DNA from 4 places in the Neorhizobium sp. T6_25 genome. Region 1 is predicted to be linked to each of the others. Evidence: predicted binding sites of a transcription regulator. Region 1 holds the regulator's gene; each other region holds the start of a gene.
What was found. Region 1 encodes PhoB, which activates phosphate uptake and scavenging genes when phosphate is short. Its sites were predicted from a motif close to TGTCATNNANCTGTCAT; they were not measured.

Region 2: C5L10_RS29400 (esterase-like activity of phytase family protein) is a predicted target of PhoB. The motif match lies at 5,604-5,620, and genes of this name have one in related genera.
Region 3: C5L10_RS08095 (glycerophosphodiester phosphodiesterase family protein) is a predicted target of PhoB. The motif match lies at 4,687-4,703, and genes of this name have one in related genera.
Region 4: C5L10_RS07280 (DUF1045 domain-containing protein) is a predicted target of PhoB. The motif match lies at 3,865-3,881, and genes of this name have one in related genera.

The regions. Positions count from the first base shown of each region.
Region 1 covers NZ_PVBL01000015.1:139,674-147,087, forward strand. The annotation lists gene C5L10_RS20255 (substrate-binding domain-containing protein) at 352-1,386, shown strand; gene pstC (phosphate ABC transporter permease subunit PstC) at 1,572-3,056, shown strand; gene pstA (phosphate ABC transporter permease PstA) at 3,053-4,372, shown strand; gene pstB (phosphate ABC transporter ATP-binding protein PstB) at 4,386-5,201, shown strand; gene phoU (phosphate signaling complex protein PhoU) at 5,247-5,960, shown strand; gene phoB (phosphate regulon transcriptional regulator PhoB) at 5,982-6,665, shown strand; gene C5L10_RS20285 (winged helix-turn-helix domain-containing protein) at 6,680-7,366, shown strand.
Region 2 covers NZ_PVBL01000032.1:34,544-41,957, forward strand. The annotation lists gene clpP (ATP-dependent Clp endopeptidase proteolytic subunit ClpP) at 1-625, shown strand, start outside; gene clpX (ATP-dependent Clp protease ATP-binding subunit ClpX) at 911-2,188, shown strand; gene lon (endopeptidase La) at 2,595-5,012, shown strand; gene hupB (DNA-binding protein HupB) at 5,213-5,488, shown strand; gene C5L10_RS29400 (esterase-like activity of phytase family protein) at 5,669-7,414, shown strand, end outside.
Region 3 covers NZ_PVBL01000004.1:312,598-320,011, forward strand. The annotation lists gene treY (malto-oligosyltrehalose synthase) at 1-688, shown strand, start outside; gene C5L10_RS08070 (NAD(P)/FAD-dependent oxidoreductase) at 1,136-2,464, shown strand; gene C5L10_RS08075 (hypothetical protein) at 2,461-2,745, shown strand; gene C5L10_RS08080 (SDR family oxidoreductase) at 2,824-3,681, opposite strand; gene C5L10_RS08085 (hypothetical protein) at 3,804-4,052, opposite strand; gene C5L10_RS08090 (DUF983 domain-containing protein) at 4,151-4,564, opposite strand; gene C5L10_RS08095 (glycerophosphodiester phosphodiesterase family protein) at 4,769-5,623, shown strand; gene C5L10_RS08100 (hypothetical protein) at 5,630-5,932, opposite strand; gene C5L10_RS08105 (amidase) at 6,097-7,414, shown strand, end outside.
Region 4 covers NZ_PVBL01000004.1:159,374-166,787, forward strand. The annotation lists gene uraD (2-oxo-4-hydroxy-4-carboxy-5-ureidoimidazoline decarboxylase) at 1-76, opposite strand, end outside; gene puuE (allantoinase PuuE) at 73-999, opposite strand; gene C5L10_RS07265 (AzlD family protein) at 1,070-1,372, opposite strand; gene C5L10_RS07270 (AzlC family ABC transporter permease) at 1,369-2,037, opposite strand; gene C5L10_RS07275 (AraC family transcriptional regulator) at 2,145-3,002, opposite strand; gene C5L10_RS07280 (DUF1045 domain-containing protein) at 3,071-3,778, opposite strand; gene C5L10_RS07285 (FAD-binding oxidoreductase) at 3,903-5,093, opposite strand; gene mnmD (tRNA (5-methylaminomethyl-2-thiouridine)(34)-methyltransferase MnmD) at 5,092-5,832, shown strand; gene C5L10_RS07295 (hypothetical protein) at 5,900-6,271, opposite strand; gene C5L10_RS07300 (chemotaxis protein CheD) at 6,621-7,133, shown strand; gene C5L10_RS07305 (hypothetical protein) at 7,218-7,414, opposite strand, start outside.

The DNA of each region.
Region 1 (7,414 bases):
CGATCCGTTCAATCGCGCGGCGCTCTACAAGTACGAGTCCTGACGGAGGAGGCGGGGCGTGAGCCATAAAATTCCGAAACGCACGCTCTTGAAGGCGATATCGCGGGGGGCCTATCTTCCTGGGCTTTCCCATCTGGGGAATGACCGCGCCGCCGGTGATCCTCGCCAATATTGCTGTCATAACCCATATCCGTCCTTTCTGCCGGAGCGGGCACGGAGGGTGCAAACCTGTGCAAATGCTGGGGCGCGTCCTTTTCACAAATGAAATAAATCTGTCACAAAACTGTAATGAGCAACAGATAGAGGGTAGCCGACGCCCAAGCGTCAATCCGAATTCCAAGGGAGAAATCCATGAAGAAGTATCTAGGAAGCTGCGCTGTAGCCGCAATTCTGCTGGCCACCGCAGGCGTCGCAACGGCTCGCGATCAGGTTCAGGTTGCCGGTTCCTCCACCGTTCTTCCCTATGCGAAGATCGTTGCGGAAGCTTTCGGCGAAGCCTTCCCGAAGTTCAAGACCCCGATCGTCGAGTCGGGCGGCACCGGCGCCGGCCTCAAGGAATTCTGCAAGGGCGTCGGCGAAGCCACGATCGACATTGCAAATGCTTCCCGCGCGATCAACAAGTCTGAAGCCGAAGCCTGCAAGGCGGCCGGCGTCACCGACGTCCAGGAAATCCGCATCGGCTACGACGGTATCGTTTTCGCGACCGCCAGCAGCAACGGCGACATGAAGCTCGAGCCGAAGGACATCTACAAGGCTCTCGCCGCTCAGGTCGTTGTTGATGGCAAGCTCGTCGCCAACCCCTACAAGAACTGGTCGGAGATCAACCCGACGCTTCCGAAGGGCCCGATCGCCGCCTACATCCCGGGCGAAAAGCACGGCACGCGCGAAGTTTTCGAACTGAACGTTCTTGCTGCAGGCTGCAAGGATTCCGGCGCAACCGACGTCATCGCCAAGGAGCTCGCTGAGAAGGCCGCCCAGACCAAGGCTTGCGTTGCTGTTCGCAAGGACGGCGTTGCCGTGGACATCGACGGCGACTACACCGAGACGCTCGCTCGTATCGCTGCCAACAAGACCGGCGTCGGCGTATTCGGCCTCGCTTTCTACGAAAACAACGCCGACAAGCTGAAGGTCGCCACCATGCGCGGCATCAAGCCGACCGCAGCCACGATCGCTGACGGCACCTATCCGGTTTCCCGTCCGCTGTTCTTCTACGTCAAGAAGGCTCACCTGGGCGTCGTCCCGGGCCTCAAGGAATACGTCGAGTTCTTCCTCTCCGACGACATGATCGGCCCTGACTCGCCGCTCATCGAGTACGGTCTGGTTGCCGCTCCGGACGCCCAGCGCGAACAGGCCCGCAAGGACTTTACCGCTGGCAAGACCATGTAATCAAAAGAACGGCGCCGCTCCTGGCGGCGCCGTTTCTCTCCGACCGCAGGCTTTTGCCTCGGTGGGGAATCGTCGGTTTTGCGGCGATGGTGTTGCGCGAGGCGCGACGGCGATGCGATCGGTTCCGATGAACGGAGCTGGGCGGTGATGGGTTGCCGCCGAAGGCGGTACGCCGGGGGATTATGATGAACACATCACTAATATTGTTGATTTTGGCGATAATCGGCATAGCCGGTTACGTCGCCGGTGCCCGGTATGCAATGGCACTGGTCGGAGGAATTTCCTCCAAACTTCATTCGCGGCCTGGATATTACGGTTCTTTTGTCGCCGTCTGGGCGATCTTGCCGGCCGTCGTCATTCTTTTTGTCTGGCTGGTCGCCAGCCCCATGTATATCAGCTCCTCGGTGCGCGGTGCGTTTCCCGAAGAGGTGAAAACCCAATCGCAGGCCGAGCAGGGCCTGAGCTACGGCATGATTACCTCGATTGCCCGCGGCATGAATGCGCTGACTGGCGACGAAATCGCCCGCATCGAGAATAATCCGGTGGAGCTTCGTGCTGCGCTTGGCGCCAAGGGCGTTCCGCTTGCGGGTGATCCGCAGCCCTTCATGGTCAAGGCCGCTGCCGAGCTGAACAGGATGACCTTCGTCAGCCGTATCCTCATGACGATCATTGTTCTGGGGGCTTCCATCGGCGGCGCCCTCTTTGCTTATCGCCAGATCGCGCCGCGCTTCCGCGCCCGCAACCGGGTGGAAAAAGTGATCCTCGGCAGCCTCGTCGTCGCGTCTTCGATCGCCATTCTGACCACCGTCGGCATCGTCGCATCGATGCTGACGGAAGCTGCCCACTTCTTCACCGCCATTCCCGCCTGGGAATTCTTCTTCGGCACGGTATGGGACCCGCGTTTTGCCGCTGCGGGTTCGGGTGGCTCCGAAGGTCAGTTCGGTCTCATTCCGCTGCTGCTCGGCACGCTCTATATCGGTTTCGTCGCGATGCTCTTCGCGGTTCCGATCGGTCTCTTTTCGGCAATCTACATGTCGGAATATGCTTCGCCGAAGGTCCGCTCGGTTGCCAAGCCGCTGCTCGAAGTGCTCGCCGGCATTCCGACCATCGTCTACGGCTTCTTCGCATTGACGACGGTCGGTCCGTTCCTTCGCGACATTTCTTCGCAGCTGAACGGCCTCGTCACCGGCGACTATGCCAACTTCATACAGGCACAGAGCGTTCTGACGGCTGGTTTCGTCATGGGCATCATGCTTATCCCCTATGTGTCCTCGCTATCGGACGACATCATCACGGCAGTGCCACGTGCCCTGCGTGACGGCTCGCTCGGTCTCGGCGCCACTCGGTCGGAAACCATCAAGAAGGTCGTCCTGCCGGCAGCTCTGCCGGGTATCGTCGGCGCTCTCCTGATGACCGCATCGCGCGCCGTCGGCGAAACCATGATCGTCGTGCTTGCGGCCGGTGTTGCCGCCCGCCTGCAGATCAATCCGTTCGAGCCGATGACGACCGTGACCGTCAAGATCGTCAACCAGCTGACGGGTGACCTTGAGTTCACCTCGCCGCAGACCCTGGTTGCCTTCGCGCTGGGCATCACGCTGTTCGCCATCACGCTTTGCCTCAACATCTACGCGCTCTATATCGTGCGCAAATACCGGGAGCAGTACGAATGACCGATGTGGTTTCTCCCGCCGCCGGCATCCCCAAGGCCAAGTCCGTCCGTCGCGATATCGGCATCAAGGGCCGCTACGCCGCCGAGCGTCGCTTCCGCGCCTATGGCATCGCCGCGCTTTCCTTCGGCATCATCTTCCTGATGCTTCTCCTGTGGTCGGTGGTCTCCAAGGGATACACCGCCTTCCAGCAGACCATGATCACCATGCCGGTCGAGTTCTCGCAGCAGATCATCGACCCGCAGAACGAAAGGGCCACCAACCCGCAGAAGCTGATGACGGCGAACTATCCGGTCGTCGCCCGCAACGCGCTCGCCAAGCTGCTCAACGTCAGCGTGGACGACCGTGTCGCAGCCCGCGCAGTCAGCCAGATGCTGTCGGATGGTGTCCGCGTTCAGCTGCGTGACCTGGTGGTCGCCAATCCGGCGATCATCGGAACGACGCAGACGGTAAGACTGCTCGCCTCCGGCGATATCGACTCGGCCTACAAGGGCCAGATCGACCTCAACGTCGGCCAGGAGAACCGCAAGATCAACGACCAGCAGCTCGGTTGGATGACGCAGCTCTCCGACAGCGGTGCGCTTGCCAAGCATTTCAACAGCGGCATTTTCGTCAACGGCGCATCGAGCCGTCCGGAAGCCGCCGGCGTCGGCGTCGCGCTCATCGGCTCGTTCTACATGATGCTGATCGTGCTTGTCCTGGCGCTGCCGATCGGCGTCGCCGCCTCGATCTATCTCGAGGAGTTCGCCCCGAAGAACAAGTTCACCGACCTGATCGAGGTGAATATCAACAACCTCGCGGCCGTTCCCTCGATCGTCTACGGTCTTCTCGGTCTGGCGGTCTTCGTCAACTTCATGGGCCTGCCGCGTTCCGCCTCCTTCGTCGGCGGTCTGGTGCTCACCCTCATGACGCTGCCGACGATCATCATCGCGACCCGCGCGGCGCTGAAGGCCGTGCCGCCTTCGATCCGGGCGGCGGCCCTCGGGCTCGGCGCATCGAAGATGCAGACGATCTTCCACCATGTCCTGCCGCTTGCCATGCCGGGCATCCTGACCGGCACCATCATCGGCCTGGCCCACGCACTCGGCGAAACCGCGCCGCTGCTGCTGATCGGCATGGTGGCCTTCGTCGCCAACTATCCGACCACGCCGCTTGACCCGTCGACGGCGCTGCCGGTCCAGATCTACATGTGGGCGAACGAAGCGGAGCGCGCGTTCGTCGAGCGTACCTCGGGAGCAATCATCATCCTGCTCCTGTTCCTCATCCTAATGAATGTTGGCGCAATTCTCTTGCGGCGTCGCTTCGAGCGGCGCTGGTAGAAGGAGTATGACAATGAATATGATGTCAGAATCGGCAGTAGAAAAGGCGCTGGACCAAAAGATGAGCGATGCTTCCCACAAGATGATCGGCAAGGACGTTTCGGTTTATTACGGCGAAAAGCGTGCGCTTTTCGACGTCAACCTCAACGTCCGCGAAAACACTGTGACGGCTCTCATCGGTCCTTCCGGCTGCGGCAAGTCCACCTTCCTGCGCTGCCTCAACCGCATGAACGACACGATCGAGAATTGCCGCGTCACAGGCAAGATCACCCTCGACACGGACGATATCTACGACAATAACATCGACGTCGTGGAACTTCGCGCCCGCGTCGGCATGGTGTTCCAGAAGCCGAACCCGTTCCCGAAGACCATCTACGAGAACATTTCCTACGGTCCGCGCATCCACGGTCTTTCCAAGAACAAGGCCGACATGGACCAGATCGTCGAGGCGAGCCTGCAGCGCGCCGGTCTCTGGGGCGAAGTGAAGGATCGCCTGCACGAATCCGGCACCGGCCTCTCCGGCGGCCAGCAGCAGCGTCTGTGCATCGCCCGTGCGATCGCCGTGTCGCCGGAAGTCATCCTCATGGACGAACCCTGCTCGGCTCTCGACCCGATCGCGACCGCCAAGGTTGAAGAACTCATCCATGAGCTGCGTGCCAACTACACGATCGTGATCGTGACGCATTCGATGCAGCAGGCTGCCCGCGTGTCGCAGCGCACCGCCATGTTCCATCTCGGCCAGCTCGTCGAGGAGAACGACACCGACAAGATGTTCACCAATCCCGACGATCAGCGCACCCAGGATTACATCATGGGCCGTTTCGGCTGATCCAGCCGATTGTGCCGCCTGAAAATCAATTTTGAGGACTAGAAGATGGCATCGACCCATATCCTGTCGGCTTATGACGACGAACTGAAATACCTGAGCCGCCGCATTTCCGAAATGGGTGGCCTCGCCGAGCAGATGTGCTCGGACGCCGTGCGGGCGCTGGTCAATTCCGACGCCGCACTCGCCCAGAAGGTCATCTCCGACGACGTGATCCTCGATCACGCCGAGCGCGAGATCGGCGACAAGGCGATCATCACGATCGCCCGCCGCCAGCCGGTTGCAGCCGACCTTCGCGAGATCGTCGGTTCGCTGCGCATCGCCTCCGATCTGGAGCGCGTCGGCGACCTTGGCAAGAACACCGCCAAGCGCGTCATCGCGGTTCAGGGCACCGGCGTTCCGCGCAAGCTCGCCCGCGGCCTCGAACATCTCTCCGATCTCGCCCTCGTGCAGCTCAAGGACGTCCTCGACGTCTATGCGACGCGTTCGGCGGAAAAGGCCGAGGCGATCCGCAGCCGCGACGAGGAAATCGACGCGATGTACACCTCGCTGTTCCGCGAACTCCTCACCTACATGATGGAGGATCCGCGCAACATCACCACCTGCACGCATCTTCTGTTCTGCGCCAAGAACATCGAGCGTATCGGCGACCACGCCACCAACATCGCCGAGACCATCTACTACATGACGACAGGCGCCCAGCCGGAAGGCGATCGTCCGAAGGACGACTCGTCGAACACGCTCGGCGCGATCACCGAATAGAACTGACGGAGCAGGCCAAGAATGCTGCCGAAAATCGCTGTCGTAGAAGACGAAGAGGCGCTGAGCGTGCTTCTTCGCTACAATCTGGAAGCCGAGGGTTATGAGGTCGATACCGTTTTGCGGGGCGACGAAGCCGAAATTCGGCTTCAGGAGCGGGTACCGGACCTTCTGATCCTGGACTGGATGCTGCCCGGCGTTTCCGGCATCGAACTCTGCCGCCGGCTGCGCATGCGCCCGGAAACCGAGCGCCTGCCGATTATCATGCTGACGGCCCGCGGCGAGGAGAGCGAACGTGTTCGCGGCCTCGCCACCGGCGCCGACGACTATGTGGTAAAACCCTTCTCGACGCCGGAACTGATGGCGCGCGTCAAGGCCATGCTGCGCCGGGCCCGTCCGGAGGTGCTCTCAAGCGTTCTCCGTTGCGGCGATATCGAACTTGATCGGGAAACCCATCGCGTCCACCGCAAGAGCCGCGAAGTGCGTCTGGGCCCGACCGAATTCCGCCTGCTCGAATTCCTGATGGCGGCGCCGGGGCGGGTCTTTTCCCGCTCGCAGCTTCTGGACGGCGTCTGGGGCCATGACATCTACGTCGACGAGCGTACGGTCGACGTCCATGTGGGAAGACTCCGCAAGGCACTCAACTTCTCCAACATGCAGGATGTCATCCGCACCGTCCGCGGCGCCGGATACTCCATGGAAACATAGTTGGTGGCCACGAGATGAGCGCGCGGGTCCTGTTGGTCGACGACGACGAGTCGTTCCGCCTGATATTGCGGAAAGCCCTCGTGGCCGACAGCTTCGTCGTATCGATGCTGGCAAGTGGAGCCGAGATCTCAAATCGCTTGAAAGCGGTTCCGCCGGATATCCTGGTCATGAGTTCGGATCTTCCGGGCGTGCGAGGTCTCGAGGTGTGCCGCGAGGTGCGTCTCGACCCTGTCCTGTCGCGCCTTCCGATCATCCTCCTTGTGCCGTCGGGTGGCGAAGGCCTTCACCTCATAGCACTCGCGGCGGGTGCCGACGATTGCCTCCTAAAGCCATTCTCCCCGGTCGAGCTCGTTGTCCGTGTGAAGAACCTGCTCAGGCGCGTGAACCCGGCGCTTCTCGACCATATGCTGAAGGTCGGCGATCTCACGCTTGACCGGGAAGCCCATCGGGTTCACCGGCAGAAACGTGAGGTCAAGCTCGGGCCGAAGGAGTTCAAGCTCCTTGAATTCCTGATGCGGACGCCGGGCAAGGTCTATTCCCGCTCGGAGCTCAAGGCGTCCCTATGGGGCGACGACACGACTGTCGATGAGCGCGCCATCGATGTCCATATCGGCCGGCTTCGCAAAGTCATCAGCCTCGGCAAGTCCGACAACGTGATCCGGACCGTGCGCGGCGCCGGATACGCATTGGGCGATTTCTGACGCCGTCTCGTTGGACTTGAGTCCAACCTTTATTCTGACCGTCTCATT
Region 2 (7,414 bases), on a different contig from region 1:
TCCAGTTGATACCGCAATGGCCTTGGTGCCAATGGTCGTCGAACAGACCAATCGCGGCGAGCGCTCCTACGACATCTATTCGCGTCTTCTGAAAGAGCGCATCATCTTCCTGACGGGCCCCGTCGAAGACTATACGGCGTCGCTGATCTGCGCCCAGCTTCTTTTCCTGGAAGCGGAAAATCCGAAGAAGGAAATCGCCCTCTACATCAATTCGCCCGGCGGCGTCGTGACGGCCGGGATGGCGATCTACGATACGATGCAGTTCATCAAGCCGGCGGTTTCGACGCTCTGCATCGGCCAGGCCGCCTCCATGGGCTCGCTACTTTTGTGCGCGGGCGAAAAGGGGATGCGCTTTGCCACCCCGAACGCGCGCATCATGGTGCACCAGCCGTCCGGCGGCTTCCAGGGCCAGGCGTCCGATATCGAGCGCCATGCCCGTGACATATTGAAGATGAAAAGACGTCTTAACGAGGTCTACGTGAAGCATACGGGCCGCACGTTGGAGGAAGTCGAAAAGACCCTCGACCGCGACCATTTCATGACGGCCGACGAAGCCCAGGATTGGGGCGTCATCGACAAGATCCTGACATCGCGTCAGGAAATGGAAGGTGGCTCCGGAGACTGAGTCTGATGGCGCGACCTGTGCACCTCACCCCGATGTGAGCAAAAAGGGGTTTCAAGTCGCACGGAAAGCGCTATTAGTACTTATTAATGCTGTGTTGAACTTTTATGACATAGCATTCGTTTCTTAGGGGTTTCGTTGCCGCTGATCCCGCATGATGTGCGCAGGATCGGTAGAGTACCCTTAAGGCAAGGCAGGCGCGCAAGGCCCGTCGGGCGCGCGCCGGCAAGCGGTAGAGTGGACCGCGCCCGTTTTGACGTGAGTGCGGAGTGCTGGAAGGAAAGTGATATGAGCAAAGTCAGCGGCAGCAACGGCGGCGACTCCAAGAATACCCTGTATTGCTCTTTCTGCGGAAAGAGCCAGCACGAAGTCCGGAAGCTGATCGCCGGACCGACCGTATTCATCTGCGATGAATGCGTCGAGCTGTGCATGGACATCATCCGCGAAGAGAACAAGACCTCGATGGTCAAGTCCCGCGACGGCGTGCCCACGCCTCAGGACATCATCAAGGTCCTCGACGAATACGTCATCGGCCAGAAGCAGGCCAAGCGTATCCTGTCGGTCGCGGTGCATAACCATTACAAGCGCTTGGCGCACGCCTCCAAGGGCGGCGACGTCGAGCTTGCGAAGTCGAACATCATGCTGGTCGGCCCGACCGGCTGCGGCAAGACCTATCTTGCCCAGACGCTCGCCCGCATCATCGACGTTCCCTTCACGATGGCTGATGCCACGACGCTGACCGAAGCCGGCTATGTCGGCGAGGACGTCGAAAACATCATCCTGAAGCTTCTGCAGTCTGCGGATTACAATGTCGAACGCGCCCAGCGCGGCATCGTCTATATCGACGAAGTCGACAAGATCTCCCGCAAGTCCGACAACCCGTCCATCACCCGCGACGTGTCGGGCGAGGGCGTGCAGCAGGCGCTTCTGAAGATCATGGAAGGCACGGTTGCCTCGGTCCCGCCGCAGGGCGGCCGCAAGCATCCGCAGCAGGAATTCCTGCAGGTCGACACGACGAACATCTTGTTCATCTGCGGCGGCGCCTTTGCAGGCCTCGACAAGATCATCTCGGCCCGCGGCGAAAAGACCTCGATCGGCTTCGGTGCCTCCGTGAAGTCTGCGGAAGACCGTCGCGTCGGCGAAGTGCTGCGCGAACTGGAGCCGGAAGATCTGGTGAAGTTCGGCCTCATTCCGGAATTCATCGGCCGTCTGCCGGTTCTGGCGACCCTCGAAGACCTCGACGAGGACGCGCTGATCCAGATCCTGTCCGAGCCGAAGAATGCGCTGATCAAGCAGTACCAGCGCCTGTTCGAGATGGAAGACGTCGATCTGACCTTCCACGAGGATGCGCTGCGCGAGATCGCCAAGCGGGCGATCACCCGCAAGACCGGCGCGCGCGGCCTGCGCTCGATCATGGAGAAGATCCTTCTCGACACCATGTTCGAACTGCCGACGCTCGAAGGCGTGCGCGAAGTGGTCATCTCGGACGACGTCGTGCGTGGAAACGCCCGGCCGCTCTACATCTATGCCGACCGGCAGGATGAAAAGGCGAACGTTTCGGCCTGATCCGCCCGTTCCGGACCGCACAATGCAAGAGGCCCTGTCGGGGCCTCTTTTTTATGTTGGTAGATAGCCTTGCTTATTTTGATTTTTCCACCATTTTTGCCTCGCGAAGAATTGCACCATATTCGTCTTGCATTAGAGACGGTGCGGGAAGATCATCAATGTTCGGGCTGCTTCGCCTGCATGTGATCGCAGGTTGGCAGTTCCGGTGAGTCGCGTCCCGTGTCCTTAGGCGTTCCGCGTGGCGTAATGTGCGCACGCTTTGTAATACCCCTGTCACAATCCCAGCGGCGGCGGCCTTGCAAGGCTTGAAATCAAATTTCGAAAACTCCACTTTGGGCGAGAGTGAAGTGCCCGGGTGATTTGCCCGGGACGTATCCCGGAAACGGGACGATGGAAAGGAAATGAAATGACGAATTCAACGTCTGCGACTGGTAGCGAAACCTATCCGGTGCTGCCGCTGCGCGACATTGTGGTCTTTCCGCATATGATCGTGCCTTTGTTCGTCGGACGGGAGAAGTCTATTCGCGCGCTCGAAGAGGTGATGGGTTCCGACAAGCAGATCATGCTGGTCACCCAGATCAACGCCGGCGACGACGATCCCGAACCCTCGGCAATCTACAAGGTCGGCACCGTCGCTAACGTGCTGCAGCTCCTGAAGCTGCCCGACGGCACCGTCAAGGTTCTGGTCGAAGGCCGCTCGCGCGCCAAGATCGACGGCTATACCGACCGTGAAGAATTCTACGAGGCGACGGCGAGCGTTCTTGCCGAACCCGACGAGGATGCGGTCGAGGTCGAAGCCCTGTCGCGCTCCGTGGTTTCCGAGTTCGAAAACTACGTGAAGCTCAACAAGAAAATCTCGCCGGAAGTGGTGGGCGCCGCAAGCCAGATCGAGGACTATTCGAAGTTGGCCGATACGGTCGCCTCGCATCTGTCGATCAAGATCACCGAAAAGCAGGAAATGCTGGAAACGGTTTCCGTCAAGCTGCGCCTCGAAAAGGCGCTCGGCTTCATGGAAGGCGAGATCTCCGTCCTGCAGGTGGAAAAGCGTATCCGCTCGCGTGTAAAACGCCAGATGGAGAAGACCCAGCGCGAATACTACCTCAACGAACAGATGAAGGCGATCCAGAAGGAGCTCGGCGACGGCGAGGAAGGCCGTGACGAGATGGCCGAACTGGAAGAGCGCATCGCCAAGACCAAGCTGTCCAAGGAAGCCAAGGAAAAGGCCGATGCCGAGCTGAAAAAGCTCAAGCAGATGAGCCCGATGTCGGCGGAAGCCACCGTCGTGCGCAACTATCTCGACTGGCTGCTCGGCATTCCGTGGGCCAAGAAGTCGAAGGTCAAGGTCGACCTCAACAATGCCGAGAAGATCCTCGAAGCCGATCACTTCGGCCTCGACAAGGTCAAGGAACGCATCATCGAATATCTCGCCGTGCAGGCCCGCGCAACCAAGCTCAAGGGTCCGATCCTGTGCCTCGTCGGCCCTCCGGGCGTCGGCAAGACCTCGCTCGCCCAGTCGATCGCCAAGGCGACCGGCCGCGAGTACGTGCGCATGGCTCTCGGCGGCGTCCGTGACGAAGCCGAAATCCGTGGTCACCGCCGCACCTATATCGGCTCGATGCCCGGCAAGGTCATCCAGTCGATGAAGAAGGCCAAGAAGTCCAACCCGCTCTTCCTGCTCGACGAGATCGACAAGATGGGCATGGATTTCCGCGGCGACCCGTCTTCGGCCTTGCTCGAAGTGCTGGATCCGGCGCAGAACTCGACCTTCATGGACCACTACCTGGAAGTCGAATACGACCTGTCCGACGTGATGTTCATCACCACGGCGAACACGCTGAACATCCCGGCTCCGCTGATGGACCGTATGGAAATCATCCGCATCGCCGGTTACACCGAAGATGAGAAGCGCGAAATCGCCAAGCGTCACCTTCTGCCGAAGGCGATCAAGGAACATGCCCTGCAGCCGAACGAATTCTCGATCACCGACGATGCCCTGATGGCGATCAGCCAGCAGTACACGCGGGAAGCCGGCGTTCGTAGCTATGAGCGTGAGCTGATGAAGCTCGCCCGCAAGGCGGTCACCGAGATCATCAAGGGCAAGACCAAGTCGGTTGCGATCACCGCGGCCAACATCTCCGACTACCTCGGCGTTCCGCGCTTCCGCCACGGCGAAGCCGAGGGCGAGGATCAGGTCGGCGTGGTCACGGGTCTCGCATGGACGGAAGTCGGTGGCGAGCTGCTGACGATAGAAGGCGTGATGATGCCGGGCAAGGGCCGCATGACGGTCACCGGCAACCTCAAGGAAGTCATGAAGGAATCCATCTCGGCGGCGGCATCCTATGTCCGCAGCAGAGCCGTGGATTTCGGCATCGAACCGCCGCGCTTCGACAAGTCGGACATCCACGTCCACGTTCCGGAAGGTGCCACCCCGAAGGACGGCCCGTCGGCCGGTGTCGGCATGGCAACCGCGATCGTCTCGATCATGACCGGCATTCCCGTTCGCAAGGACGTGGCGATGACGGGCGAGATCACCCTTCGCGGCCGCGTGCTGCCGATCGGCGGCCTCAAGGAAAAGCTGCTTGCCGCCCTTCGCGGCAACATCAAGACCGTTCTGATCCCCGAAGAAAACGCCAAGGATCTGGCCGAGATTCCGGACAACGTGAAGAACAACATGGAGATCATTCCGGTTTCCCGCATGGGTGAGGTGATCCGTCACGCGCTCGTTCGTCAGCCGGAAGCGATCGAGTGGGATGGTACGGTGGAAACGCCGCTGATCACCACGGTCGAAGGCGTGGACGACGCAGGCGTTGCCGTCGCACACTGATCGATAGCCTTTTGGTTATGCCAAATTGGCACCAGCAATGAAAAAAGCCGGCAAAACGCCGGCTTTTTTTGTGAAAAATAACGCGGACCCCTTGTTTTTCAGGCGATTGCGGAGCTTTTGGGTTGCCACGGGCGGGCGCCTGACTATTGTCTGCCCCGATTACATGAGTCGTTCCAAAACCGTTTGAAAGGGGTGGAAACATGAATAAGAATGAGTTGGTATCCGCAGTGGCCGAGAAGGCCGGCCTCTCTAAGGCTGATGCCGCATCCGCTGTAGACGCCGTTTTTGAGACCGTACAGGCTGAACTGAAGAAGGGCGGCGATATCCGTCTTGCCGGTTTCGGCAGCTTCTCCGTTTCCCGTCGCGAAGCGTCCAAGGGTCGTAATCCTTCGACCGGCGCCGAAGTCGACATCCCGGCACGTAACGTGCCGAAGTTCTCGGCCGGTAAGGGCCTGAAGGACGCAGTCAACAGCTAACGCGCTGCCTTTAAGGCATCCTGTTACAGTCTCGCATTTGAAAAGGCCCGGGTTTTTCCCGGGCCTTTTTTACGAATTGCTAATCTCCGCCGGCCAGGACGCCGGATGCGAAAACTGTCATCTGCCTGTCACGACCGTGGCTCACAAGCCACCTGTGTTTCATGGACAGGAGGGCTTCCCATGACGTTTTCACTTCGTGCCGCGTTGACCGCAGCACTTCTTGCTTCGGTCGCCGTGCCGGCGAGCGCCGAGCAGGTTTTCAACCGCATCGCATCTTTCCCCGTCGCCGCCAATCTTCCCGCCGACAAGGACAAGCTGAGCGTCAGCTCGGCCGAAATCGTCACCGCCAGCGAAGACGGCATGACGCTCATCTATACCGATAGCCCGCTCGGCGCGATCGGGTTCATCGACATCACCGATCCGAAGGCCCCGAAGGCGCTTGGCGCGCTCACTTTCAAGGGCGAGCCGACCTCGGTTGCGTCGGTCGGCAAGAAGGTTCTCGCCGCCGTCAACACCGGCGAAAGCAAGCAGAAGCCGACCGGCATCCTCGCCGTCGTCGACATTGCGACGAAGAAGGTCGATCTGACCTGCGATCTCGGCGGCCAGCCGGACTCGATCACCGTCTCCAAGGACAAGACCTTTGCCGCGATCGCCATCGAGAACGAGCGCGACGAGGACGTCAACGATGGCGCCATTCCGCAGATGCCGGCCGGCGACCTGGTGATCGTCTCCCTGAAGGACGGCACCGCCGACTGCGCCTCGATCAAGCACGTGACGCTGACCGGCCTTGCCGGTGTCGCGCCGGAAGATCCGGAGCCGGAATTCGTCGCCATCAACGACAATGGCGAAATTGCCCTGACAATGCAGGAAAACAACGAGATTGTCATTATCGACGGCAAGACCGGCCAGGTCACCGGCCACTTCTCCGCCGGCAAGGCCGATCTCGAAGGCATCGACAACAAGACCGACGGCCAACTGTCCTTCACCGGCAAGGCTTCGGCGCTGCGCGAGCCTGACGCCGTCAAGTGGCTCGACAACAACCGCCTCGTGGTCGCCAACGAAGGCGACTGGAAGGGCGGCTCGCGCGGCTTCACCATCTTCGACCGCACCGGCAAGGTTCTCTACGAATCAGGTGCCTCGCTAGAGCGCGCGGTTGCCCGTCTCGGCCATTTCCCGGAAAAGCGCGCGCGCTCGAAGGGCATCGAGGTCGAAGGCATGGAAGCCGCGACCTTCAACGGCCAGAAGTATCTCTTCCTGCTCGCCGAACGCGCCTCTGTCGTCGCCGTCTACAAGGACACCGGCGCCGAGCCGCAGCTCATGCAGATCCTGCCCTCGGGCATCTCGCCGGAAGGCGCCGTCGCCATTCCGGGCCGCAACCTGTTTGCGACCGCCAATGAAGTCGATCTCGGCAAGGACGGCGGCGCCCGTTCGCATGTGATGATCTACGCCCTGGAAGAAGGCGTGGCCAACTATCCGAAGCTCGTCTCCAAGGACGTCGATGGCAACGTGCTCGGCTGGGGCGCTCTCTCGGGCCTGGTCGGCGACGCCCAGAAAGACGGCATCCTCTATGCCGTCAGCGACTCGGTCTACACCATGCAGCCGTCGATCTTCACCATCGACACCACCAGGAAGCCCGCCGAAATCACCGGCGTCCTGCGCATCACCCGCGGCGGCCAGCCGGCCCAGAAGCTCGACATCGAAGGCATCGCGCTCGACGGCAAGGGCGGTTTCTGGCTGGCGTCGGAAGGCGACTCCGCCAAGCTGACCGGCCATGGCCTCTACAACGTCGACGCCAAGGGCGAGATCAAGGCCGAGATCGGCCTGCCCGCAGACCTGCTCGCCGGCGAGACCCGCTTCGGTTTCGAAGGCGTGACGACGGTCGGGTCAGGCGACGACATGGTCCTGTGGATGGCGATGCAGCGCGAA
Region 3 (7,414 bases), on a different contig from region 1:
TCCAAATGAGACCTACGAGAAGGCGGTCCAAGAGTACGCCCGCACGCTTCTGTTACCCAGCAACCAGGCCTTCCTGACCGACTTCACCGATACCTTGCGCCCCTTCATCCGAGCAGGCCTGGTGAACGGCATCACCCAGACGATCATCAAGCTGACGGCGCCCGGCGTACCCGATATCTACCAGGGCAGCGAAGGCCTCGATCTCAGCCTCGTCGATCCGGACAACCGCCGCGAGCCGGATTTCGACAGGCTCCAGCAGCGCCTGACGGAGAAGGAAAAGCTTGCCTCCACCGAGGAGGACGAATGGCAGAACGGCCGGCTGAAACAGCATGTCATCGCTACCCTGCTGCGCGTTCGCCAGGAGGCGCCGACCCTGTTTCGCCGGGGGGAATATCTGTCTCTCGGAGCGTCGGGCAAGCGCGCCGACAACGTCATCGCCTTCGCCCGCGCCGACATGGACGATGCTTTCATCGTCATCGCCCCGCGGCTGGTGTTCAGTGCGCTGCATGCGGGCCTTGCTCCGTCCGGGTCCGAACGTTGGGCGGAAACGGAGATAATTCTGCCCGAAAGGCTGGGACACCGCCGCTATCGCGATGTCTGCACCGGCAAGGTCGTCGATCCCAAGGATCGCATCGCCGTCAACTGGGCGTTTGGCGACCACCCCTTCGCGCTTCTGCTGGCGGAATAGTGCCGCTACGTCAAAAGAGCATCACAAGGAAAAGGCGCCGATCCTAAAACGGACTGCGCCTTTTCGATATCCTTCAGCTTTGCTTCTCACCGATCAGCCTATGCCGATGAAGGACAGGACGGCGAGAACGATAACGACGGCTCCAACGAGCCATACGATGCTGTTCATGACTGTCTCCTTTTCAGTTCGCTACAGGTGGAAGCAAGGCTTCCGTTTTGATTCCATTTAATAAATCAAGCAAACCCAACAAGATTCAGAACGGCGATGACGATGACGACCGCGCCGACTAACCAAACGATGCTGTTCATGACTTTCTCCTTTTGATGTCGTGAAATTGAACGGCGACAGGCGTAAAAGGTTCCGGTGAAACATGGCTGGAACAAACGCGCCTGGCATGGGTTGAACGAGCGTCGAGTGGGGCTCTGCCCCGGCAAAGGGTGGGGCAGTATGGCCGACGAAATTCTGAACAACGACATGACGGGCGGAGAAACAAAACCACCACGCGTCGTCATTGTCGGCGCCGGTTTCGGCGGGCTAGCGACTGCTGGAGCGCTCGGCAACAGCCCCATCGACGTGACAGTCATCGACCGGCGCAACCACAATCTTTTCCAGCCGCTACTCTATCAGGTTGCGACCGCCGCACTGTCTCCCGCCGACATATCGGAACCGATCCGCCGCACGCTGGGGCGCTTCAAGAACATCAACGTCATGCTGGCGGAAGTCACCGGCGTCGATGCGGCCGCCAGGACCGTGATGCTCGACAACGGCACCTCGGTCCCCTACGACCGCCTCGTCATCGCCACCGGCTCGGACTACAACTATTTCGGCCATGACGACTGGCGCGCCTGGGCACCGGGCCTGAAAACCATCCACGAGGCAAGGCTGATCCGCCAACGCCTGCTGCTCGCCTTCGAGAAGGCCGAGCTTTCCCATGATCCGGAAGAAAAGAAGGCGCTGCTCACCAGCGTCATCATCGGCGGCGGTCCGACCGGCGTCGAAATGGCCGGCGCGATCGCCGAACTCGGCCACTTCATGATCACCCGCGACTTCCGCAAGCTGGAGCCCGATCATCTGCGGGTGATCCTCATCGAGGCCGGCCCGAAGATCCTCGCGGCCTTCCCGGACAATCTCACCCAATACGCGATGAAGGCACTCGAAAAAGCCGGCGTCGAGGTGATGACCAACCTGGCCGTCGAATCCGTCACCAAGGATGAAGTGGTTGCCGGTTCGCAGCGTTTCCGCACCAGCTGCGTCATCTGGGGTGCCGGCGTCAAAGCGTCGCCCTCGGCCAAATGGCTCGGCATCGAGGGCAAGGCGGGTGGCCGCATCCCGGTCGAGCCGGATCTTTCCATCACCGGCTTTCCGGATATCTTCGCGCTCGGCGATACGGCGCTGGGTCTTGCGGAGGACGGCAAGCCCCTGCCCGCCCTTGCCCAGGTCGCCAAGCAGCAGGGGCAATATCTCGGCGAAGCGCTGCGGGCAAAACTGCTGGACGGCACGGCCCCCCAGCCTTTCCGGTTCAAGAATCGCGGCAACACCGCCGTCATCGGCCGCGATGCCGCGATCTTCGATTTTGGCAAATGGACGCTGAAGGGTCGGGTCGCCTGGTTCCTCTGGGCGCTCGTCCACGTCTACCTGCTCGTTAATTTTGAAAAACGCCTGCTGGTTAGCGTACAATGGATTTGGCGTTACCTGACCCAGCAGCGCGGAGCGCGGCTGATCGATGAAAACGCCGCCACCTCGGTTCCGTCTTCCACGCAAAGGACAGAGACATGAACACCGCCAATCCGCAGCTCGAAGGCCTCTATCTCGCCGTTGCCGCGATCAACCGGCTTCTGGTCGAAAAGGGTGTCGTCTCCCATGCCGACATTCAGAGCGCCCTGCAGGTGGCCGAACGCACCGTGCTTGCCGACGACAAGCCGCTCGCCGTGTCGACGTCCCATCAGAAGGCAATCGCCTTCCCGATCCGGCTCCTGCTTCTGGCAAACGAGGCGAGCGAGCAAGGCACCAAAATCTGTTTCGAGGATCTGGCCCGGGAAGTCGGCCGCCGCACCTGAGAAAGAAAATGTATCCGCCAAACATGAACGGCGGCGTGGGACCCACGCCGCCGCTGTTGTCGTGGGAGGAGAGCTTAACTACAGGATGGGTTTGCCGCCGGTGACGGCGATCATCGTGCCGGAAACGTAGCTGGAGAGCGGATCGGCCAGCATCACATAGGCCGTCGCAAGCTCGGCCGGCTGGCCGGGGCGTTTCATCGGCACCTGCTTGCCGAATTCCTTCACACGGTCCTCCGTCATCGTGGAGGGGATGAGCGGCGTCCAGATCGGCCCGGGCGCGACCGCGTTGGCGCGTATCCCCTTTTCGGCCAGCAGCTGTGCGAGACCTGCCGTGAAATTCTGGATCGCGCCCTTGGTGGTCGCATAGGCAAGCAGCGTCGGGTTCGGAGTGTCGGAATTGATTGAGGCCGTGTTGATGATGGCGCTCCCCGGCTTCATGTGGGGAACCGCCGCCTTGGTGAGATAGAACATCGCATGGATGTTGACCTGGAAGGTCAGTTCCCATTCCTCATCGCTGATATCGCCGATGTCGGAGAACGTAGCCTGATGAGCGGCGTTGTTGACGAGGATATCGATCCCGCCGAACTCCTGGACGGCCTTGTCGATGATTGCCCGGCAATGCGCCGCGGTCTTGATGTCGCCCGGCACCAGCACCGCCTTGCGGCCTGCCTCCTCGACCAGGCGCTTGGTATCCTCGGCATCCTCGTCTTCGTCCAGATAGGAAATCAAGAGATCGGCGCCCTCGCGCGCAAAGGCGATCGCCACCGCCCGGCCGATGCCGCTGTCGCCGCCGGTGATCACCGCCTTCTTGCCGGCCAGCCGGCCGGAGCCGCGGTAGGAGAGCTCGCCGTGATCAGGCACCGGATCCATGCGCCCGGTAAAGCCCGGCATCGGCTGCTGCTGTTCTGGAAACGGCGGAGTGGGATACTGGGCCATCAAGATCTTCCTTGTTGTCGAGGTCGCGAACTGACCGCCCCAACTGGCCTCGTCCGGAGATGTTCCCGATCAAAATGCACAATCAGAAAAAGAGGAAATCGCGACCCAGCACGCCTTCCGGTTCACGCCCCCGGGGTGATTGCTCCGTCGCCACGCCGCAGGCGTTTCAGCTGATTGACGATCCGGAGCGAGCTTGCGGCCCGGGTCGCCGAGGAATCCGAGCTCTTCGACAGGATCCGCAACATGTCCTCCGCCTCGTCCGCAGAGATGGTGCCCCGGGCGGCCAGACCGTCGATCAGCATGAGCATCGCCCCCTCGACCGCGAGCGACCTTCGGCGCGTTTCCATTTCGATTTCATCGGCAGCGGACATTGCAGGCTCCTTGAACTGTCACCTGCCGAATGGTTTGGGAAGAAGAATGTTCCTCATCTTCCGGCTCGGTTTTAACGCGAGCCCCGAAGTCCTTTCGGTCAGCCGCCGTTCTCGCCGTCAACAGGCGATGATGGCCCCCGGTCGATCTTGCCAGGCCCTGCCTTGTAAAAATACTGGCTCGCGACCAGCCAGCCCTTCAGCGGCCGCATCGGCGCAAGGCAGGTGAGGAGCAGGAAAGGTAGCGAGATCAGCAGATGCACCCAGAATGGCGGCTGGAAACTGGTCTCGATCCAGACCGCAAGCGCAATGCTCGGAATGCAGCCGAAGCACATGACGAAAAAGGCGGGACCGTCTCCAGGATCGGCGAAGGAATAATCGAGGCCGCAAACCTCGCAAGCCGGCCGCATCGACAGGAACCCGTTGAACAGATGTCCCTGGCCGCAACGCGGGCAACGGCCACGCGGGCCGGTGCTATAGGGAGGAAGAGGCGCCCAATTCGCGTCATGGGACATGGAAATCTGCCTTTCGTGACAGGAGACAAAACGTGTTTTCCGGTATTTATCCCGCAGACCTCTATAACAAGCAGTTGCCTGCCGGGCGCAATTGCGGCTTTTGAGGTTCGGCACGAAACTTCTGTCATCGATCTATGGCAGGCAGCTTCAAAACAATAGTCTGGCGTCGATCGAATCGCTGCCCTTCACCGTAGACGGTATTTCATGGCTTCAGAATTTTCAGGCCTCGGCATCGCCCATCAGGGTCGTTTCACCCGGCTAAAGTGGCATCGCCTGCGCCGCAGTTTCAAGGACCCGCTGTTTTCCGCCGGCGTCATGGCAGAGGGTTTTCGCCTCGGAGCATCGAGCGAACTCGATCTGCGCGTCCGCGCCGATGGCGGTTTTGTCGTGCTGCACGACGACGAACTCGAAGGTGAAACCACCGGCCACGGCCTCATCCGTGAGGCTTTGCCCGAAACCATCCGCGGCCTGACGCTTCTACAGGGTGGCCATCCGCCGATCCTCAGCGAGGATCTCGCGACGATGCTTCAAACAGCGCATCCGGACGCCCTGCTGCAGTTCGACATGAAGGACGGGCTGGAGGCGATCGGCGTACGCGGCATGGATCATCTTGTCGATCATTTCGGCAATGCCGGCTCCTCGATCATCGTCAGCGGTGCCGATCTCGATCTTGTCGTCGCCATCAAGCAGAGACTGCCGGGCCTCAAGCGCGGCATCGACCCGACCGGCAAGCTCGTGGAGATCTATCGCCATGAAGGCCTAAAGGCCGTCGAAACGGATCTGCGCGCCGATATCGCCGGCCCGACCGAGCCGGACACCATCTATCTCGCCTGGCAGCTGGTGTTGCAGGCCGCCAAGGACGGGCTCGACCTGATCGGCCTCTGCCACGATGCCGGCAGGCTCGTCGATGCCTGGACCTTCAACCTCAAGAACCCGGACGCCGGTTTCGACGAGGCCGAAACCCGCAGCTTCTCCGCCCTGATGGCGCTGAAGCCGGATCAGATCACCACCGACGAACCGGTGGCTACCGAACGTGCCTGGGCGGCCATATCCGCTTGAAGTTCATCAATCGTCGAACCCGAACGGATCGCGAAACACCCGCCGGTTGACCAGCTTGAGACTGCGGTCCGGCTGGATGATGTAATTTTCCTCGACCCGCTGGCCGAGTTCGTTGCGGAACTCGTGCGGCACGACGCTGCCGATCGGCGCCTTGGTGAGCTTGGTGCGCGGCTGGCCCCCATAGGTGATGCTGCCGGGGATCGGCCGGATGCCCGGACCGATGTCGAGTGCGCCGGTGGTTCCGCCGCCGTCCGTGCTGCAGCCGGCAAGCGCGATCACGAGACCGACGGTGGCGATGATGTTTCTCATGGGCTGATCCTTCCCGATGTCCCGCTGACGCGGTGGACTCTCTGAACTTCGCGGATATGCGGGAGGTTCCATACCATCAGCCGAGCCGATAAATCCTCTACCCATTGCCAAAATATCCGATACATCTGTCGCCCGCCAGTAACGGAATGAGGAGAATGACTGCCTTGACGAAAACCTTTGGAGCGATGTCGATCGCCGAGCTTTCCACGCTCATCCAGATGGGCAAGGTCGACCCCGTCGAAGTCACGGAATCGGTGCTGGCCGGCATCAAGGCCTACCCCGACAAGGCCGTGTTCATCTCGCTTCTCGAAGATCGCGCCCTCGCGGAAGCGCAGGCATCCTCGACGCGCATCAAGGAAGGCCGCTCGCTCGGCCTGCTCGACGGCATCCCGATTGCCTGGAAGGACCTCTTCGACATCGAGGGAATGGCGACCACCGCCGGCTCGAAAGTGCTGAAGAAGGCCGCTCCCGCCGCCAAGGACGCAGCGATCGTCGACCTGCTGAAACAGGCCGGCATGGTCGCGGTCGGCCGCACCAACATGAGCGAATTCGCCTTTTCCGGCATCGGCATCAATCCGAATTACGGCACGCCGCACAATCCGCATGGCAAGGATGCGCCGCGCATTCCCGGCGGCTCCTCCTCCGGTTCCGCCGTCGCGGTCGCGGCCGGCCTCGTGCCCGTCGCAATGGGCACCGATACCGGCGGCTCGATCCGCATCCCGGCGGGTTTCAACGGCATCGTCGGTTACAAGGCGACCCGCGGCCGTTATGCGATGAACGGTGTCTATCCGCTGGCGACCAGTCTCGATTCGCTCGGCCCGCTTTGCCGCACGGTGCAGGATGCGGTCTGGGTGGATGCCGCCATGCGCGGGCTCGCAGTTCCTCAGACGGCCCGCCAGCCGGCCCAATCCCTCGATATCGTCATCCCGACCAATATCGTCCTCGACGGCGCCGAGCCGGGCGTGGTGGCCGCCTTCGAAGCGGCGATCGAGCGCCTTGCAAAGGCCGGAGCCAGGATCACCCGCCTCGCCTTCCCGACCTTCGACGAACTTCCGAAGCTGATGGTGAAATATGGTCCGATGGTGACCGCCGAAGCCTTCGCCCTGCATCGCGAGAAGCTGTCGGGGCCGGATGCCGTGGAGATGGACCACCGTGTCGTCGCCCGCACCCGCCTCGGCGAAAAGACCAGCCTGTCCGATTATATCGCCATCGTCGAAAACCGCGCCCGGATGATCGCCGAAACCGAGGCACTGATCGGCGACCGCTTCGTCGCCATGCCTTCGGTCGCGCATGTGGCGCCGCCGATCGCGCCGCTCGAAAAGGACGACGAGCTGTTCTTTGCCACCAACGGCAGGACGCTGCGCAATACCGGCTTCGGCAACTTCCTCGACTGGTGCGGCGTCTCCATCCCCTGCGGCACCGGCGATGCGGGCATGCCGATCGGCTTCCTCCTGTCCGCCAACGCCAATTGCGATGAGACAC
Region 4 (7,414 bases), on a different contig from region 1:
AGGCCCGCTCGGCGATGAAGGGTGAGTGCTCGAACACACCACCGAACATCGCGATGAAATCCCCGCGCGCGCTCATAGCGCGGCCGCCGGCTTATGGTGTTCGTGCCAGTGTCTGGCGATCTCGATCCGCTGCGGGATCCAGACCTTGTCGTGGCTGAGCACATATTCGATGAAACGCTTCAACGCGGCGGCGCGGCCGGGGCGACCGACGAGGCGGCAGTGGAGGCCGACCGACATCATCTTCGGCGCGCCTTCCCTGCCCTCCTGGTAAAGCACGTCGAAGGCGTCCTTGAGGTAGGTGAAGAACTGGTCGCCGGTGTTGAACCCCTGCGCTGTCGCAAACCGCATGTCGTTGGTCTCCAGCGTATAGGGGATGATCAGGAACGGTTGCCGGTCGAGGCCGGGTACCCAATAGGGTAGATCGTCCGCGTAGCTGTCGGAAGAATAGAGAAAACCGCCCTCTTCCATGACCAGTTTCAGCGTGTTGTCGGAGGGCTTTCCTTGGTACATGCCGTAGGGCCGCTCGCCGACGAGTTCGGTATGCAGGCGCACGGCTTCGAGGATGTGTTCGCGCTCCTTTGCCTCCGGGAAATCTTTGTATTCCAGCCAGCGGTAGCCGTGGCTGGCGATTTCCCAACCGGCTTCCTTCATGGCGGCGACGGCTTCCGGATTGCGGGCCATGGCAAGCGTCACGCCATAGACGGTGGTCTGGACGTTGAGTTCGGTAAACATCCGAAAGAGCCGCCAGAAGCCTGCGCGCGAGCCGTATTCGTAGATCGATTCCATGTTGAGGTTGCGCTGGCCCGGCCAGGGGGCAGCGCCGACGATTTCCGACAGCAGGTTTTCCGAGGCCGGATCGCCGTCCATAATCGAGCTTTCGCCGCCCTCCTCGTAATTGATCACGAACTGGACCGCGACATGGGCGCCGCCCGGCCATTTCGGATCAGGGGTGGAACGGCCATAGCCGACGAGTTCGCGCGGATAGTCTTTTGCCTGCATGGGTCACCTTCGACGAATGAGGCCGGACGGTAGCGCACCCTTTCCGGCCATGTCGAGATGGAAACGACGCTTAGAGGCCGAGCGCCCGAAGGATCGCGACCGAGGCGACCCCGAGTGCCACGGAAACGAGCATCGGCAGCCGAAGTGCCGCAAAAGCAGTCACCGCGCAGGCCAAGGTTTCGGCAATCCCGGTGGCAAACGCAGTCGGCGCGACGACGGCCATCAGCACGGCGGGCGGGATCGATTCGATCGCCTTGCGGCGACTGCCTTCGAGCGAGACATGGCGGATGAGCACGAGGCCGCTCAACCGGGTGAGCGCGGTCGCAGCCGCCATGGCGAGGATGGCAAGGAACGTGGCGAGATCGACAGTCATGGCGTCACCTCGATATCCCGGGACTTGCCGGTCACCAGGGCGGCGGCAAGTCCGGCGATGGCACCGGCGGCGATATACCAGACGCCCGGCACGAAATGCTGGGTGGCGACGGCGGCCGCGCCGCTCGCCAGCAGCACGGCGCCGGTTTCCGGTCCCTTCCAGAACCCCATGACCAGCACGATGAAGACCGCCGGGAAGGCGAAGTCGAGCCCGAGCACCACCGGGTCGCCGAGAAAGGCACCGAGCGCGGCACCAGCCAGTCCCGAGAGCACCCAGGCGAGATAGAAGGGCATGGCGAGGCCGGCGAACCAGGCGGGCGTCAGCCGCGCCACCTTGGCCCGGAACTCCGCCATCGCCCAGATTTCGTCGGCGAGGAACAGCATCGAAAGATAGCGCGCCGGTTGGCCGAAACCCTCCATCCTTGTGCCGAGCGAGGCGCTCATCAGCACGTGGCGGATGTTGACCAAAAGGGCTGCAAACCCGACGCCGGTCCAAGAGGCCGGATGAGTCCAGATATCCATCGCCACGAATTGCGAGCCGCCTGCAAAGACGAGCGCGCTCATCAGCCCCGCCTCGGCCGGCGAAAGGCCCTTGGTCGCCGCCACCGCCCCGAAGACGAGGCCGATCGGGATGACTGCGGCGATCAGCGGCGAGATCGCCCGCATGCCGCCGAGGAAGTCCAGAAATCTTGAATTGCCATTCACGTCGAAAAAACTCCGGTTGAGGCGGAGGTCTTAGAGATCAAGCGGATAGCCGTCTTGAACGAAAGTGATCAGCGAGCCCGGTATTGCCCCGGCGTCAGTCCGGTGCGGGCCTTGAAGTGGCGGGTGAAATGGGCCTGGTCGGCAAAACCGCATTCGAGGGCGATCTCGGCTGGCTGGCCTCCTTCCCTCAACCGCTTGCGGGCCGCGCGGATGCGGATATCGGTCAGGAAGGAATGCGGGGTGATGTGGAATTCCTTGCGGAACGCGCGGATGAGGTGGGCGCGGCTGAGCCCCGCGACGGCCGCGAGTTCCTCCAGCCCGACATCGGATGCAAAATGCTCGGTGAGGTAGTCGCGGGCCTGGCGCACGGCGGTGCGCTCGGTCGAATCGGCCGGCACGATGATCGAACTGCCGTGGCGACGGAACATTGCGTCGAGCACCAGGAACATCGCCTGGCTGGCTTCGAGCGCGCCGGATCCCTCCTCCAGCGTCCGGTGCGCCTCGTGGAAAGCGTCGGCAAGCGCCTGGTCGTGGAGGAGTTGGATGCCGAAGGCGGGCGTGCCCCGGAAGGGTTTGCCGGTGACGTCTTCGAGTATCTCGCGAAGCAGCGCGACATCCGGATAGATCATCCGGTAGCGATAACCGCCACCCCGGGGCGCACCGTCATGTGTCTCGCCCGGATTGATCAGGTAGAGCCCGCCCGGCCCGGCGCTCTCACGGCTGCCCTTGATGGTGCAGACCTGCATGCCCTGCTCGATCGCACCGATGCTGAACGTATCATGCGCATGCGGCGCGAATTCGTGGGTGAGAAACGTCGCGCGCAGGCATTCCATGCCGCCGAAGCGATCGTCGCGCCAGAAACGGGTCACCTCTGCCGGCATCAGCGGCATGTGGTCGGTGGCCTGTTCCTGCGAGATATTCTCCATGGGGGGAATATAGCAGATGACAGCGCGGTTGCTCTTGAACAAAAGTGACGCCGCCGGCACCCAAAATCTCAGGCGATCTTGCGCGCCGCCACTCGTCCCATCGGGTGCAGTGAATGCACCTGGAAGGGCGCGCCGGGCTCCTCCTCGATGAACAGCGCCAGGTTGGCGATTTCGACCGGCTTTTTCAGATAGGGCTCGAAATAATCGCGCAGCGCAATTTCGAAACGCGGCATCTCGACCGGCGACAGCGGGCCGGTCAGCGTCATGTGGAAACGAAACTCGTCCATCACGTAAGGGTGGCCCCAGCGATACAGGTTGGCGAATTGCGGCGCCGAGAGATCGCCTGAATCGCTGCGCTCCAGCTCTGCTTCCGACAGCGGCGTGCGGAAATTGTCGAACTCCTGGACGACGGAAGCGGCGAGGAACCGGGCGGTATCGCAGGGGACGACCGGCGCAAGGCCGAAGAAATTGCCGAGCCGGACGACTTCGAGCTTCGGCAGTTCGAACGGGCTGTGGGTGCCCGCAAAGCGCATCAGGTGGCGCAGCAGCATCGGTTCGGTGACGTCGGGTGCCAGCCGGAACGGCGCCTTCAGCGTCGCGTGGAAACCGTAGCGACGCGGCAGCGCGGTATTGAAGGCAATGTCGTGGATGCCGATGCCGCGGATCGCCGGCGGCTCCATCGCCTCGCCCGAAAAGGCATTGCGACCGAGCCACTGGGCCGCGGCAAGCGTCAGCGGGTCATGCGCCGGAGGCGTGAAATGAATGGCATAGCGCATGCGTCACCTTCTGAACGTCCTTTTTCAGCAACCCCATGTTTTACGCATTGCTCAACAATCCCCACCGTGGGGGTTAAGTGATTTGCGTGACAGAATAACGACGCGAAGGACTGAAAGTTCGCGTTTAACGCGAGGCGACGGCAAGGTGATTGGCGAGCGTGAACGACGCCGGAAGTCGCATTTCCCGGCCGTTCAGGGCATTGAGGGCAGCATCGGCCAACCTGTGCGCGATGCCGAAGCTCACCTTGAAACCACCTGTGAGCGCGATCACTCGGGCGTGATCGGGATGCGCGCCGACCATTGGATCGCGATCGATCGCCTTCGGCCGCAATCCCGCCCAGCGTTCGATGACCGGGGCCCGGGCCAAGGCCGGCACCAGCGCCCGGGCACGCGCAATGAGTTCGTCCAGCTGGGAATCGGTCGAGGACGGGTCGTCGAACACATCCTCGCTGGTGCTGCCGACCGCGACGTGACCGCCCTCATGGGCGACCACATAAAGGCCGTTCAGGAAGATCACCGGCAGGGACGGATCGACATCGGCCTTGAGGAGCGCTGCCTGCCCTTTGACCGGCTGACCGATCGCATGGTTCAGCGGCGGCGAGATGCCCTGAAGCAGGGGGAAGGACCGGTGGCCGGCCGAGACGATGCAGTGACCGAAGGCTACGCTTTCGCCGCCTCGGAATATAATCCTATTTCCTGAGGGGTCGATCGCCTCCGCCTCCAGGCCTTCGACGAGCCGAACATTGCTGGCCGTCCGCAGATAAGCGACCAGCGCCGAGACGAGTCCGCGCGGCGAAACCCGGGCGGCAAACGTGTCATGCACCAGTCCGGCAGCCGCGAATGAGGCATCCGGCCACCCTTTTTGCGGGGGACGGTCGAGCACATGCCAATGGAAACGGCGGTCGCCGCGCCGCCAGCAGGCTTCCGCATCGGCCGAGTGCCCGAGCGCGATCTTCCGTAAGTGCGGCTTCGGCAGCGGGATCAGCCGGCCGGAGCGGCGGTAGCCGCAGACGACGCCGGTCTCGACTTCGAGCTCGATGATCTCGTCTTCCAGCGACAGAAGCGCATCGAACTGGAACTGTTTCTTGTCGTTCCACTTGTCCGGCATGTGCGGCATCAGGGCGCCGAGCAGCCCGCCGCTCGCCCCCTGCCCCAGCGGTCCAGCATCGACAAGCAGGGTATTGATACCGAGCCGGTCGGCCTTGACCGCCGCCCAGAGGCCCATGATGCCGCCGCCGAGGATGACGAGATCGGCGGATGGCGGAAGGACATGAGATTGACCACCGGAGCCGGCAGGATTATCCGCATGTCCCATGAGCGACCGTGATCCTGAAATTCGTGTGACCGAAAGCCAGACCCTGGACTGGCATGACGGCGATATGCCCTATTCGCAAAAGTTTTGCGATCACTTTTATTGCCGCACCGACGGTCGGCTGGAATGCGGCCACACGTTTCTGGCCGGCAATGGCCTGCCTGAGCGCTGGGGCCTGCCGGAGCGCTGGGAAAGGCAACAGACTTTCCGGATCGGCGAACTCGGCTTCGGCACCGGGTTGAACTTCTGCGAAACATGGCGGCAGTGGAAGCTTTTTCGATCCGCAGGCGCGAAGCTTCATTTCACCTCGTTCGAGCTTTACCCGATGCAGCGCGACGAGATCGACCGGGCGCTTGCCCGCTGGCCGGAGATCGATGCGGAACGGCAGGCGCTGATCGAGGCCTGGCCGGACAAACCCGCTGGCCACGTCGTGATCGACGCTGACGCCCAGACCCGGCTGACGGTCGTCTGCGGCCCCGCGCTCGAAGGCGTCTCGGTGGCGGAGGCCGATTTCGACGCCTGGTTCCTCGACGGTTTTGCACCATCGCGCAATCCGGACATGTGGTCGCCGGAAATCATGCAGGCGATCTACGACAAGACCTTGTCCGGCGGCACGTTCGGCACCTATGCGGCCGCCGGCTTCGTGCGGCGGAACCTGCAGGCCGCCGGTTTCACGGTCGAGCGGCGGCCCGGCTTTGCCGGCAAGCGCGAGATGTTGTGCGGCATCAAACCGGCGACCTGATCCAAGGCCGCCCAACGCAAAACAGCCGGCCCTGGGACCGGCTGCCATCCGTCACATCGCAGACCACCTATTGGCAGACGCGCAGGCTTTCCATGTGCCAGCCGCCGTCATAGGCGTTGCGGACGCGGCGGTCCTCGAACCAGCAGCGCGGCCGAGGCGGCGGTGGCGGATCGATGTAGCGCGGCCCGCCGTCATTGGCGAGAGCGCCGCCGATCAGGCCGCCTATGACGCCGGCCGCCAGGCCCCCGGCGATTATGGCGCCGTCGTTGTTACGATGTCTGCGCGGCGGAGGCGGAGGACCACGGCGATCGTATCGGTCGTATCGATCGTATCGGTCATAGTGTCTGTCCCATTGCTGGGCCGCAGCTTCACCGGCGGGTACCACGATGCTGGTGCAGGTGGCCGCCAGGATCAGCGCCGAGACAATTATCTTCTTCATCACAAGCGTCTCCGTTTCCACCGAGCGCGCCTGCGAGCGGCAGGAAAAAGCCCGATATTCCGGAACAATGCACATGCCCTGCTTAACGCTCCCTGAACGGAAAAGCCGCTCGCAGCAGAAAGCCTGTGACAGGATCGACCGCGAGGCGTCCGGCCGGCTCTACGAAAGAAGGGCCGCCGCGCGTGCCGCTCCCGATCGAGCACGGACCGCCCCTGCCCACGTCCCTGGAATTACAAAATGCATCCCAGCCAGTATTTCTCGTCATTCATTGTTGGGCCTTCCCGTCCGCGTAGCGCCTTCATACTTTTGCGGGAAAGTGAATGTCGCATGCACGGGATCGGAGCATTAGATGAACTTCATGGACTCCCACCATATTCATGTCCTCGGTGGTCAATATGCGGTATCCGCCGATCCTGATATCATACTGATGACCGTTCTCGGCTCCTGCGTCTCGGCCTGCATCTATGATACGGTCACCAACATCGGAGGAATGAACCATTTCATCCTGCCGACGAGCGGCGGTCTGGATATCGCCGAGCGCCCGGAACGTTATGGTGACCTGGCCATGCGCACGCTGGTCGACGACCTTTATGATTTCGGTGCCGAACGCCGAAATCTCAGGGCCAAGCTCTTTGGCGGCCGCACGCGAAAGTCGAGCGGCTACGATCCGGGATCTCTCAATTCCGCATTCGCGAGACGGTTCCTTCTGGAAGAGGGCATCAAGCTTGTCGACACCAGCCTCGGCGACGATCTGGCGCGCTGGATCACGTTTCAACCGACGACGGGCAGAGTGCAGATGAGGATTACCGACGCCATGCCCGCCCCCTCGATGGCCGGCACGGCGCGGGAAAGGAGAATTTGACCGGCTTGGCCACGTTCTCGTCGCCGCATGAGCTGGGACCGTGGTCCAGTCGGCCAGGGTTTCGGCGGCGTCCCGGAGAGGCGACTACTCCCGGCCCGTAATCCGCCTGGGATCGTCGATGTAACAGATCAGCGTCGATGCGATCATCAACGCGACATACGAGAAAAACAGCTTCCAGAACATGTCCCACGTCACAACCTGAATGCCCCAGAAGCAGAGGATCAGGACGACGGCAAGCGCGATCGTGGCGGCGACGCAGATCGGGCGAAGGACGGAAACGA